DNA from 2 places in the Novosphingobium sp. ERW19 genome. Region 1 is predicted to be linked to the other one. Evidence: predicted binding sites of a transcription regulator. Region 1 holds the regulator's gene; the other holds the start of a gene.

Region 1 (5,694 bases):
TCAAGGCCAGTCTTGCCCAGCAGCCAAGTCGCCTCGGCCTCCATACCCGCCGGCTGCCACACCTTCTCCTGCAGATAGGCTGAGAGCGACTTGCCCGTGGCCGAACTGACCAGCACGCCGATCAGGTTGGTCTCGCCGGTATTGTAATGCCACACCTCGCCGGGCGGATGGGCACGCGGCAGCTTGCGCATATAGCTGACGGTCGCATCGAGCCCGTTTTCCGGCTTGGCGCGGTTGAACTCGGCAACGTCCGAATTCGGATCTTCGTAATCCTCATTCCAGCGCACGCCAGATGACATCGTCAACAATTGCCGCACGCTCACATCATCATAGGCGCTGCCCTTGAGGCCGGGGATATACTGGCTGACCTTGTCGTCGAGGCTCTTGATTGCTCCATCCTGCAACGCCGCGCCGACCAACGTCGAGGTGAAGGATTTCGCCACCGAAAAGCTCGTCCAGCGGCCCTTCGCATCGAAGTCCAGCCCGTAGCGTTCGAGCCGCACCTTGCCGTCCTGCACGATGACCAGTCCCGCCGTGCGCTGGTGGTCCATGAAATCATCGAGCCCCGGTACTGTCAGAGGCTTGCCCGCAGGGAGCGGCAAAGGCGTAGCCGAAGGCGCGATCGTGCTGGCCTTGGCCAGAAACGGCAGCCGGTCCATCGCCCGAAAAGCCGCATCACGCTGCCCTTCCCGCCATGAAAGCACGTCGGCATTGGTCGGCAAAGCCAGCAGAATCCCCCGCGTTTCCTTGTCGAGCGAGGCAAACCCGGCGCCCCCCGCCAGCAACGCCGCCCCCACCAAAACCCACCGCTTCCGCATCCATCCCTCCCGTTATTGACACTGCGGACAATAGCCGGGGTTGGCTGGGCGGCAAGTTGTGCCGAACCGAAATGCAGCTGATCAGAAGTCTTTCGCTGCTGTCCTCAGGCCGCTTTTGCGGTTGGCCGAATACGAACGCTTCGCAGGTTTTGTTCGTCCTGCCGCAGTTCAAGATCGTCCACCGTGCTGAAGACTTTCGCCCAATTCGCTTTGCCCGCCGCTTTGACACTTATTCCTTGCCTACCCAATTCCAATCCCAAGGGCTGTAATGGCGCCCAGCCATCAGAGTCAGCCAGTTGGGCAATTGCCTGCAGGATTCTTGGCCAGTTGAGTTGGCGCACAGGTAGAGAACCCGCATTTGCGTGCTTCAGGGGCGTATCCTGAACCTCGGGCACAGCGATTGCACCTTCTTCGTCAAGATTGACCTCGAAGAATTTGGCGCAGGACTGACGATACTTCTTGTGAGTTGTAGACTTCCCGAAACCATAAACGGCGAAGCCCTCGCTCTTGAGGAACGTCGTCAAGGCCACGAAGTCGCGGTCGCTCGACACAACGCAAAGCGCATCGCATTTGCCCGTCAGGGCAAGCCGCATGGCTTCGACCACCAAGGCAATGTCGGCCGCGTTCTTGCCAGATTCCGACGGCGTGACCTGACGCGCCTCGATTACGTTGGTTCTCAGAAACTCGACCCAAGGCTTCGCCGCGGGAATACTGAAGTCCCCAAAGGCGAATTGCACGATTGGTCGTCCGAGTTTGAATATGTGTGGCAAGACCTTGCGCATGTAATTCGGGTGCATGTTCTCGGCATCGACAAGCAGTCCCAAGCGTAGTGTTTTGTCATTTTCCATGGTGGTCTTGCAGCATGGGGGTAGAAGCCTAACGAACTCCCAACATTCTGCCATTCCGGTTCGAAACACTTTCCTACAGTGGCGAATTTCGCCATGGTCCCTCCAGTCGCCAGGCCGTCTTGAACAAGCGAAAAAACCGCGCCACAGCTACGCCCGAAACCCCTTTCCGCAGTTCTCTCTGGACAGTGTAAACCCCGTAAACCCCCATTCAGGATTCCAGGGACAACGATGAACGATCTTACCCATCTCGATTCGTCCGGCACCGCCCGCATGGTCGACGTCGGAGGCAAGACCGAGACGCATCGCGTGGCGATTGCGCGGGGCTTGATCCGCATGTCGGCCGCCACGCTCGAAGCGATCCGCAGCGGCAATGCACCAAAGGGCGACGTACTCGGCCCCGCCCGCATTGCCGGGATCATGGCGGCGAAGAAGACCGGCGACTTGATCCCGCTGTGCCACCCGCTTGCGCTCGATGCCGTCAACGTCGACTTCGCTTTCGCAGCCGACGGCATCGAATGTACCGCAACCGCCTCGCTCAGCGGCCGCACCGGCGTCGAGATGGAAGCGCTGACCGCCGTGAGCCTTGCGCTGCTGACGATCTACGACATGGCAAAGGCCCTCGACAAAGGCATGGTGATCGAAAGCGTCCGCCTGATCGAGAAGCGCGGCGGCAAGTCCGGAACCTGGCGCGCTCCGGAATGAAAACGCCGCCCCTGCCGCTCGCCGAAGCGCAGAGCCGGTTGCTCGCGCTGGCCCCTTCGCTGCCCGTCGAGCATCGCTCGGTCACCGAATGCCTCGGCCACTACCTCGCCGAGGACCTCCACGCCCGGCGCACGCAGCCAGCAGCAGCCCTTTCGGCGATGGACGGCTATGCCCTGCGCAGCGCCGATCTTCCGGGGCCATGGCGCGTGATCGGCGAGAGCGCGGCCGGACACCCCTTCGCCGGGGAGGTCGGCCCCGGTGAAGCCACCCGCATCAGCACCGGGGCAATGCTCCCCTCAGGCGCGGACATGGTGCTGCTTAAGGAAGACAGCGCCCGCGACGGCGCCGAGCTGCGCCTGACCGGCGAGTCACCGCAACCACCTTCGCGCCATGTGCGCCCCGCCGGCATGGACTTCAGTTCGCAAGAGGCCCTGATCGCTGACGGCACTCGCATCGGCCCTGCACAGATCGCGCTCGCCATTGCCGGCGGCCACAGCCATCTCCCCGTGCGCCGCCGTGTCAGCCTGACCGTCATCGACAGTGGCGACGAGCTGGTGCCTCCGGGCCACCTGCCCGGCCCGCACCAGCTTCCCGCCAGCAATGGCCCGATGCTTTGCGCGATGGCCGCTTCCCTGCCGGTCCAGATTCGCCATGCCGGTCCGGTGGCGGATGAACTCGATGAACTGGTTCGCGCGCTGGATGCAGCCGACACTTCCGACATCATCGTCACCAGCGGCGGGGCGTCGGTGGGGGATCATGACCTCGTTCGCCCGGCGCTCGAAGCGGTTGGCGCATCGATCGACTTCTGGCGTGTCGGCATCAAGCCGGGCAAGCCGCTGCTGGTAGCCACGCGCGGTGAACAGATCATTCTCGGCCTGCCCGGCAATCCTGCCTCCGCCTTCGTCACGGCCTACCTGTTCATGCTCCCCCTGCTGCGCGCGATGCTCGGGGCGAGCGCGCCTTTGCCGAAAGCCATTCCAGCCCGGCTTGCGCAGCCGCTGGCACGGGGCGGAAGCAGGATGGAGTTCCTGCGCGCGGTCTGGGACGGTGCGTCGGTGAGGCTCGACCCGCTCCAGGATTCCGGAGCACTCTCGCCGCTTTCGCGGGCAAACGCGCTGGTTGTGCGGGAAGCAGGCGCGGAGGCCAGACAAGCTGGAATGGATGTTCCGGTCTACCTGCTCGAAAATGGCGGAATTGCTTGACGAGTCGTTGAAGGTTGCTTATCCGTTCCGTATTCGTTCGCCGGTGTGGAACATCCCGCCCCGGTCCATGAAAGATCAGCGGCTTTGCTTTGAAGCTGCGCAATGCGGAGTGGCCGCCGATGTTGACGCGCAAGCAGCACGAACTGCTCACCTTCATCCAGACTCGGCTGGAGGGTTCGGGGATCTCCCCCTCGTTCGAGGAAATGAAGGAAGCGCTCGATCTCAAGTCGAAGTCTGGCGTTCACCGCCTGATCTCTGCCTTGGAAGAGCGTGGCTTCATCCGCCGCCTGCCCAATCGCGCCCGCGCTCTCGAAGTTCTGAAGCAGCCTGACAGTGCAGCAAGCAAGCCGGCGGCGGCGCGCGAAGCGGCAAACACCAATTCCGTGATCACACCGCTCCGCACTGCAGCCAAGGCGGCGTCGCTGGCGCCTGCCAACGACGTCATCGAACTGCCACTGCACGGCAAGATCGCGGCAGGTGTGCCGATCGAGGCAATGGAAACAGCAGCGACGTTGCCTGTCCCTGCCGCCCTGCTCGGCGCTGGTGAGCACTATGCGCTTGAAGTCTCTGGCGACTCGATGGTTGAAGCTGGCATCTTCGATGGAGACTACGCGCTGGTCCGCAAGACCGATGTGGCCCGTGATGGCGAGATCGTCGTTGCGCTGGTGCGGGGTGAAGAGGCGACTCTCAAGTACCTGCATCGTGAAAAGGGCATGATCCGCCTTGATCCCGCCAACGCGGCATACGATGCTCAGTTCTATCGCCCCGAAGAGGTTGCGGTACAGGGCAAGCTGGCGGGTTTGCTGCGGCGCTATCACTGACGACGGTTCAAGCAGCGCTCTGCCTGTTCGGCAGACCTGCGTTGGAATTGCAAGGCCGCCGCGCAGAAATTGCGCGGCGGCCTTTTCCGTCAGAGCGTGTTATGGCAAATATCAATCGATTTGGTTGAGATTTCTCTGGAGCTACTCCCCGCAGAGGTATAGTATCCACCGTTACCGAATGCCCCGCCACGGGGCGCCCCTTTCCGGGACGGCCCGCCAGAACATGGGGCGTCGGCAACGGAAGAGGTGTTGCCAATGGCTTATGCAATCGAAAATACGAGACGCAGGCAGACACAGACCATCATCGCGGTCGGACTGCTTCATGGCGTGGCGATCTGGGCGATCGCTTCAGGTTTCGCCAACAGAATGGTCACAATCCTGACCGACCGTCTTCCCGCCAAGCAATGGGAAGACGAAGAGGTCAAGGTAACCCCGGTTGTTCCGCCCCCTGACGTGAAGCCCTCGCCCAAGCCGGACAACCGTTCGCTGGTTGCCCCACGTCCCGATATTGCCATCACGCCCGCCGATCCTTCCAGCACGGTACGCGACATCGAGCTCACGCCGATCACGCCGGTCGAACCTGTGCCCGGTATCCTGCCCGAACCTCGCCCTTCTCCCTCGCCCAGCTTTGCCGTGCGCACGGCATCGCCAAAAGGATCGCCAGGTTCCTGGGTCTCGGACCGCGACTATCCCTCCGCCGCGATCAGGGAAGAACGGGAAGGATTGACCCGCTTTCGTCTTTCGATCGGTGTGGATGGGCGCGTAACGGGGTGCGAGATAACCGGTTCGAGCGGATCGCCAGACCTTGATGCCGCCACATGCATGAAGGTCAGCGCGCGAGCGCGGTTCGTCCCGGCCCTTGGCGGCGACGGCATGCCGACGGTGGGAAGCTATTCAGGTTCGGTACGCTGGGTCCTGCCCTGATGAATTTGGCCGGGCGACGCTCAGGCTCGCCCGGCCAGCCTCTCCCAGTGTGATTGAGGCAGCCTCCGCGGCAGCGTCAGTTCTGCTTCCGGCGCTTGCGGACGGAACGACGAACTCCCTATCCTCCACTCTCAGGATCTGCGGAAATCAGACGCCTCGGTGCGCGATGAATCCCGGGTCGGCATTGACCATGCCTATCGCTCTTGAGCCGACGGCGCCGGTGCCTCTCCAACCACGTTCTGCGATCCCGGCGCTGTGCGAATGGCATCGCGGCGTTGCATGTCATGGAATCGTAAATGGGGTTCCGGCCAGCGATACCATCCATGCTGGCCTTGCGTTTCCGCGACGGTGCGAATTCGACCTGAGGCAAGATCAACGG
Region 2 (5,694 bases), on a different contig from region 1:
ACCGACAGCCGAACTCTACCGGTTCATACCAGACCTTCCCTACGATGTGCTGTTCGAGACACAGGGCGCCAAAGTGCAGTTCCGCGTTGCAGACGGCTCATACACCTACAAGCCCGGCTCGTCGGAACAGGTCAGCCTCGCTGCAAAGGACATTGTTTCGGCCGAGTCTGACGCGCGCTACACAATATACCGCAAGATTGTCGCTGATGGGACAGAGCAGCTCAAGCTGTTCAATCCCGGTGGCGCCAATCCCGATATCAAGCTGTCCTATACGACCTTCGGCAATTTCTTGAAGACCATAGCGTCCGGGGCGGGCACGATCGAACAATCGTATTTCGCGGTGATGGGCGTTACCGGTCCTACCATCCTCGACAGCCCCCGGAACGGCAAGGCAACCTACAATGCCCAGATATATGGCGATGCCATGGCCGGGCTAAGCCCTCAGGTCCGGAAGGATTTGAGGGGGGCAGCCACGTTTCTCGTGAACTTTGATGCCAGCACCTTCGAAGGCTCGATGTTGCCGATCTTGATCAATCGCACCTCCGGGCAATCACTGGCATACGATCCCATACTCTTTACAAGCGGCTTCGCTTCAGGCCGCAGCTTCCTGTCGGATCTTTCTCAGAACAACGCGAAGGTGGGCTCCATGTCCGGGCTCTTTTATGGGCCGGATGGCGTTGAACTGGGCGGACAGTTCCAGTTCCGCATCACAGACGTTCACTTCAAGGATTCGTCCGGCTTCAATCCGGTGCTGTCGGCGCAGGGGGTAGTCGTGGGCAAACTCGTGCCGTGAACGCCTCGAGCCACGCTCACCGCGCGCAGTATTCGTAGCGCCCCGCCCGGCACGCTGCAACGGCGCGGCGCCATTCGGCCATGTGCTGCTCGTAATCGTCCTGGGCTTGCGCATAGGCGCGGTCGGTGTCGCGTCCTGAACGGCCATTGCGGGCGTCATGCTCGCGCCACGCGGCCCAACCTTCTGCATAGCGGGCATCGCGTTCGCGCACGCGGGCGAGTTCCTGCTGGTTCAATTTGCGGATGATCGCGCGGTCGCGTTCGCGTGCCGCCTGCGTGCGCATCTGCGGGTCATAGGGATCATCCGCCAGCGCCACGCCCGGCAAGGCCACAACCCCAAGCGCCAGCGCGCTGCACACCGTCCGTACGTCCATTGCCTTGACCCTCATGTTCTGCGGCCTTGATCGCCTTGCGCGCGCATTGCCACAATCCACCTTGCGCCGAACCGTTTGCGGCCGGTCGCAGCGCTCGCGCGGTTCATCGCGGCACCGTGGGGGCAGGGTAGGGCGGCTCCCCCAAAGCCCATATTGCACCGCGTCCTCCCGCTCCCCACATGGCCAGGATCGCCGGGCCTTCTCCCGTGCCCGAATCCCTTGCGAAAACCGAACAAATATGGAACACCGCCGCGCATGTCCTTGACCACCATTTCCGTCCGCGGCGCCCGTGAACACAACCTCAAGGGGATCGACGTCGATCTCCCGCGTGACAGCCTGATCGTCATCACCGGCCTGTCCGGCTCGGGCAAGTCGAGCCTCGCGTTCGACACGATCTATGCCGAGGGCCAGCGCCGCTACGTGGAATCGCTGTCGGCCTATGCGCGCCAGTTCCTTGAGATGATGCAGAAGCCCGATGTCGAACATATCGACGGCCTCTCGCCCGCCATCTCGATCGAGCAGAAGACCACCAGCCGCAACCCGCGCTCCACCGTGGCGACGGTGACCGAAGTCTATGACTACATGCGCCTGCTCTGGGCGCGCATCGGCATCCCCTACAGCCCCGCCACCGGTGAGCCGATTTCCGCGCAGACCGTCAGCCAGATGGTCGATCGCGTCATGGCCCTGCCCGAAGGCACCCGCGCCTATCTGCTCGCCCCCGTCGTGCGCGGCCGCAAGGGCGAATACCGCCGCGAGCTCGCGGAGTGGCAGAAGGCCGGCTACACCCGCGTCCGCATCAACGGCGAGATCATGCCGATCGAGGATGCCCCCGCGCTCGACAAGAAATTGAAGCACGACATCGAGGTGGTGGTCGATCGTATCGCCGTGCGTGACGGCATCCAGACCCGTCTGGCCGACAGTTTCGAGCAGGCGCTCAAGCTGGCCGATGGCCTCGCCTATGTCGATCTCGCCGATGGCGTCGTTCCGGGGCGTGAGGACGAGGCGGAGGCCACGGGCAAGAAAGCGGCCCAGAAGGCGGGAATGAAGAAGACGGGCCTCCCCGCCAACCGCATCGTCTTCTCCGAAAAGTTCGCCTGCCCGGTCAGCGGCTTCACCATCGAGTCCATCGAACCGCGCCTGTTCTCGTTCAACGCTCCCCAGGGCGCGTGCCCCGCCTGCGATGGCCTTGGCGAAAAGCTGTTGTTCGATCCCCAGCTCGTCGTCCCGAACGAGAACCTGTCGCTCAAGCAGGGCGCCGTCGTCCCCTGGGCGAAGAGCAACCCGCCGTCGCCCTATTACATGCAGGTCCTCGCCAGCCTTGCCGCGCATTTCGGCTTCAGCCTCGATACGCCGTGGGACGCGCTTCCGGCCGAGGTCAAGATCGTCATCCTCTATGGCACCGCCGGCAAGGCCGTGCCCTTGACCTTCATCGACGGGAAGAAGAGCTACACCGTCAACAAGGCCTTCGAAGGCGTGATCGGCAACCTCAACCGCCGTATGCTGCAAACCGAATCTGCGTGGATGCGCGAGGAGCTGGGCAAGTTCCAGACCGCGCAACCCTGCGAAACCTGCGAAGGCAAGCGCCTCAAGCCCGAGGCGCTGTCGGTCAAGGTCGCGGGCCGCGATATTTCCTCGGTCACCCGCCTCTCCGTCGCCGCCGCGGTCGAATGGTACGCCAATCTCGACAGCCAGCTCACCAGCCAGCAGAGCCAGATCGCCCGCGCCATCCTCAAGGAAATCAACGAGCGTCTCGGCTTCCTCAACAACGTCGGCCTCGATTACCTCAACCTCGATCGCACTTCCGGCACCCTCTCCGGCGGCGAGAGCCAACGCATCCGCCTCGCCAGCCAGATCGGCTCGGGCCTCTCCGGCGTGCTCTACGTGCTCGACGAACCTTCCATCGGCCTCCACCAGCGCGACAACGACCGCCTCTTGGAAACCCTCAAGCGCCTGCGCGATCTCGGCAACACCGTGATCGTGGTCGAGCATGACGAGGACGCCATCCGCACCGCCGACCACGTCGTCGATCTCGGCCCCGGCGCGGGCGTCCACGGCGGCGAGATCGTCGCGCAGGGCACGCTCGACGATATCCTCAATAACCCCAACAGCCTCACCGGCCAGTACCTCACCGGCGCGCGCAGGATCGAGGTCCCCAAGCACCGCCGCCCCGGCAACGGCCTGTTCATCAGCGTCGAGGGCGCCCGCGCCAACAACCTCCAGAACGTCAGCGCGAAGATCCCGCTGGGCACCTTCACCTGCGTCACCGGCGTCTCCGGCTCGGGCAAGTCGAGCTTCACCATCGACACGCTCCACGCCGTCGCCGCCCGCACGCTCAATGGCGCGCGCGTGATCGCCGGTGCGCACGACAAGGTCACTGGCCTCGAACACTGCGACAAGGTGATCGAGATCGACCAGTCGCCCATCGGCCGCACCCCCAGGTCCAACCCCGCGACCTACACCGGCGCCTTCACCCTGATCCGTGACTGGTTCGCCGGCCTGCCCGAAAGCGCCGCGCGCGGCTACAAGGCCGGCCGCTTCAGCTTCAATGTGAAAGGCGGCCGCTGCGAGAAGTGCCAGGGCGATGGCCTGATCAAGATCGAGATGCACTTCCTGCCCGACGTCTACGTGACGTGCGAGGAGTGTGACGGCAAGCGCTACAACCGCGAAACGCTCGAGGTGAAGTTCAAGGGCCTCTCCATCGCCGACGTGCTCGACATGACGATCGAGGACGCCGAAGAGTTCTTCAAGGCCGTGCCCCCGATCCGGGACCGGATGCACATGCTCAACGAAGTGGGCCTGGGCTACGTCAAGGTCGGCCAGCAGGCGACGACGCTGTCGGGCGGCGAAGCCCAGCGCGTCAAGCTCGCCAAGGAACTCGCCCGCCGCAGCACCGGGCAGACGCTCTACATCCTCGACGAGCCCACCACCGGTCTCCATTTCGAAGACGTGCGCAAGCTCCTCGAAGTCCTCCACCGCCTCGTCGAACAGGGCAACAGCGTCGTCGTGATCGAACACAACCTCGACGTGATCAAGACCGCCGACTGGATCATCGACCTCGGCCCCGAAGGCGGCGTCCGCGGCGGCGAAATCGTCGCCGAAGGCACTCCGGAGCAGGTGGCTAAAAACCCCCGCAGCTTCACCGGCCAATACATGGCCCCCCTGCTGAAGCGCTGACCCCAAAAGCCCTCTCCCCTTGAGGGGAGAGGGTTGGGAGAGGGGGCCGCGAAGCGGCAGACGGAAGTGCCGGAATTTCCTCCCCGATCGGGGGAGGGGGACCACCGAAGGTGGTGGAGGGGCACCCTCAACAAAGCGCAAACGCCTCCGACACCACCAGATCCTCCCTGTTTTCACGAAGTGCAAACGGGCCGGATGCCACCAGATCCTCCCTGTTTTCACGAAGTGCAAACGGGGAGGTGGCAGCCGCGCCAGCGGCTGACGGAGGGGCACCCAGTTCCTCCCCGCCACGGGGAGGGGGACCATCCGCAGGATGGTGGAGGGGCACCATCGCAACAGCGCAACCTCGAAACACTAACCCCGTCACCCTGAACGCTTTCGCTGCGCTGCCCTGCGGCTCAGGGTCCATCTCTCCCCACATGCGGAGGCCCAATCGGCAAAATGGTTCCTGAACCAAGTTCAGCATGACGAAGCAAGTGGAAAGCACCCCAAAGCCCAAGCCCCGCTCATCCTGAGCCTGTCGAAGGATCGCCCGCCCACGCTGTGCCTCGGCAACGCCTAGGCGGACGGCTAATTGGGGATTGAGTAAGCCGCCAACGTAATTGATCCTCAGAAGAGCGTTGGAACCAAGTCAGCATTTTATACCGGTGTTGCAATAAGGATGGGTGAGTTTGCCATTGTCAATCGAGCCGAGTCCGCCTTCACGTACAGGTTTTTCATGATCATATGAGGCGGAATTAGCAGGCTCTAAAAATCCTCCGCAAATTGGGCACTTTATTGCCGCTGACAATGAATCTCGCAGGTAGATTGCGGATTTTGTATCTTTTGTGAAGGTTGAAGTTGTAATTTCCTCCGATGCAGTCAATATTTTTGCACGACTATTAGGAGAAATCTGATCAATCGCCCAATTTATTTCCAGATCATGGCCCGATTTTGCTTGTTCGACTACGGCTTCCACGAACTCGGACAACTTCTGTACCCTACGGCTGCTTGTGACCGAATTGATTAATAAAGCGAGCATTGGCTTCAACTGAATTAAGAAATCTTCGATTTTCTTGCGATGGTCGGTGAAATCCTTAAAGAATACCTTCTGATTAAATGCCAACTTCCTCGCTACCAAACTTGTGAATGCAAGAAACATATCGGCACTATGTCGACCTTGGTCGGTATAAAAGTAAACTGCTGGGTGCAAGCCCAAGCTAGACGCATCATTACCAGTCAACCAAGAGGCTACCTTGAAGCAATTCTTAAGTGTAGCTTTCGTGCTTTCGCCATCAATATCTACTGCGAAACTTTCGATCTTTGGGTAAGGATTTGTTTGTGATGCGTTGCATAGCGTAGTAAACTTAATGAG

Evidence for each region. Region 1 encodes LexA, which represses DNA repair genes until DNA is damaged. Its sites were predicted from a motif close to GTTCCNCNCTTGTTCT; they were not measured.
Region 2: the regulator LexA is predicted to act here: its motif matches at 1,396-1,411, upstream of uvrA (excinuclease ABC subunit UvrA).

What each region holds. Positions count from the first base shown of each region.
Region 1 is NZ_JABAIC010000002.1:300,681-306,374, reverse strand. Features, by position in the region: gene HGI46_RS04840 (serine hydrolase) at 1-818, opposite strand, end outside; gene HGI46_RS04835 (NYN domain-containing protein) at 923-1,666, opposite strand; gene moaC (cyclic pyranopterin monophosphate synthase MoaC) at 1,895-2,368, shown strand; gene HGI46_RS04825 (molybdopterin molybdotransferase MoeA) at 2,365-3,570, shown strand; gene lexA (transcriptional repressor LexA) at 3,690-4,391, shown strand; gene HGI46_RS04815 (energy transducer TonB) at 4,647-5,315, shown strand; gene HGI46_RS04810 (ComEC/Rec2 family competence protein) at 5,510-5,694, opposite strand, start outside.
Region 2 is NZ_JABAIC010000003.1:353,779-359,472, forward strand. Features, by position in the region: gene HGI46_RS22435 (transferrin-binding protein-like solute binding protein) at 1-793, shown strand, start outside; gene HGI46_RS07790 (hypothetical protein) at 810-1,181, opposite strand; gene uvrA (excinuclease ABC subunit UvrA) at 1,422-4,340, shown strand; gene HGI46_RS07800 (HNH endonuclease) at 4,972-5,694, opposite strand, start outside.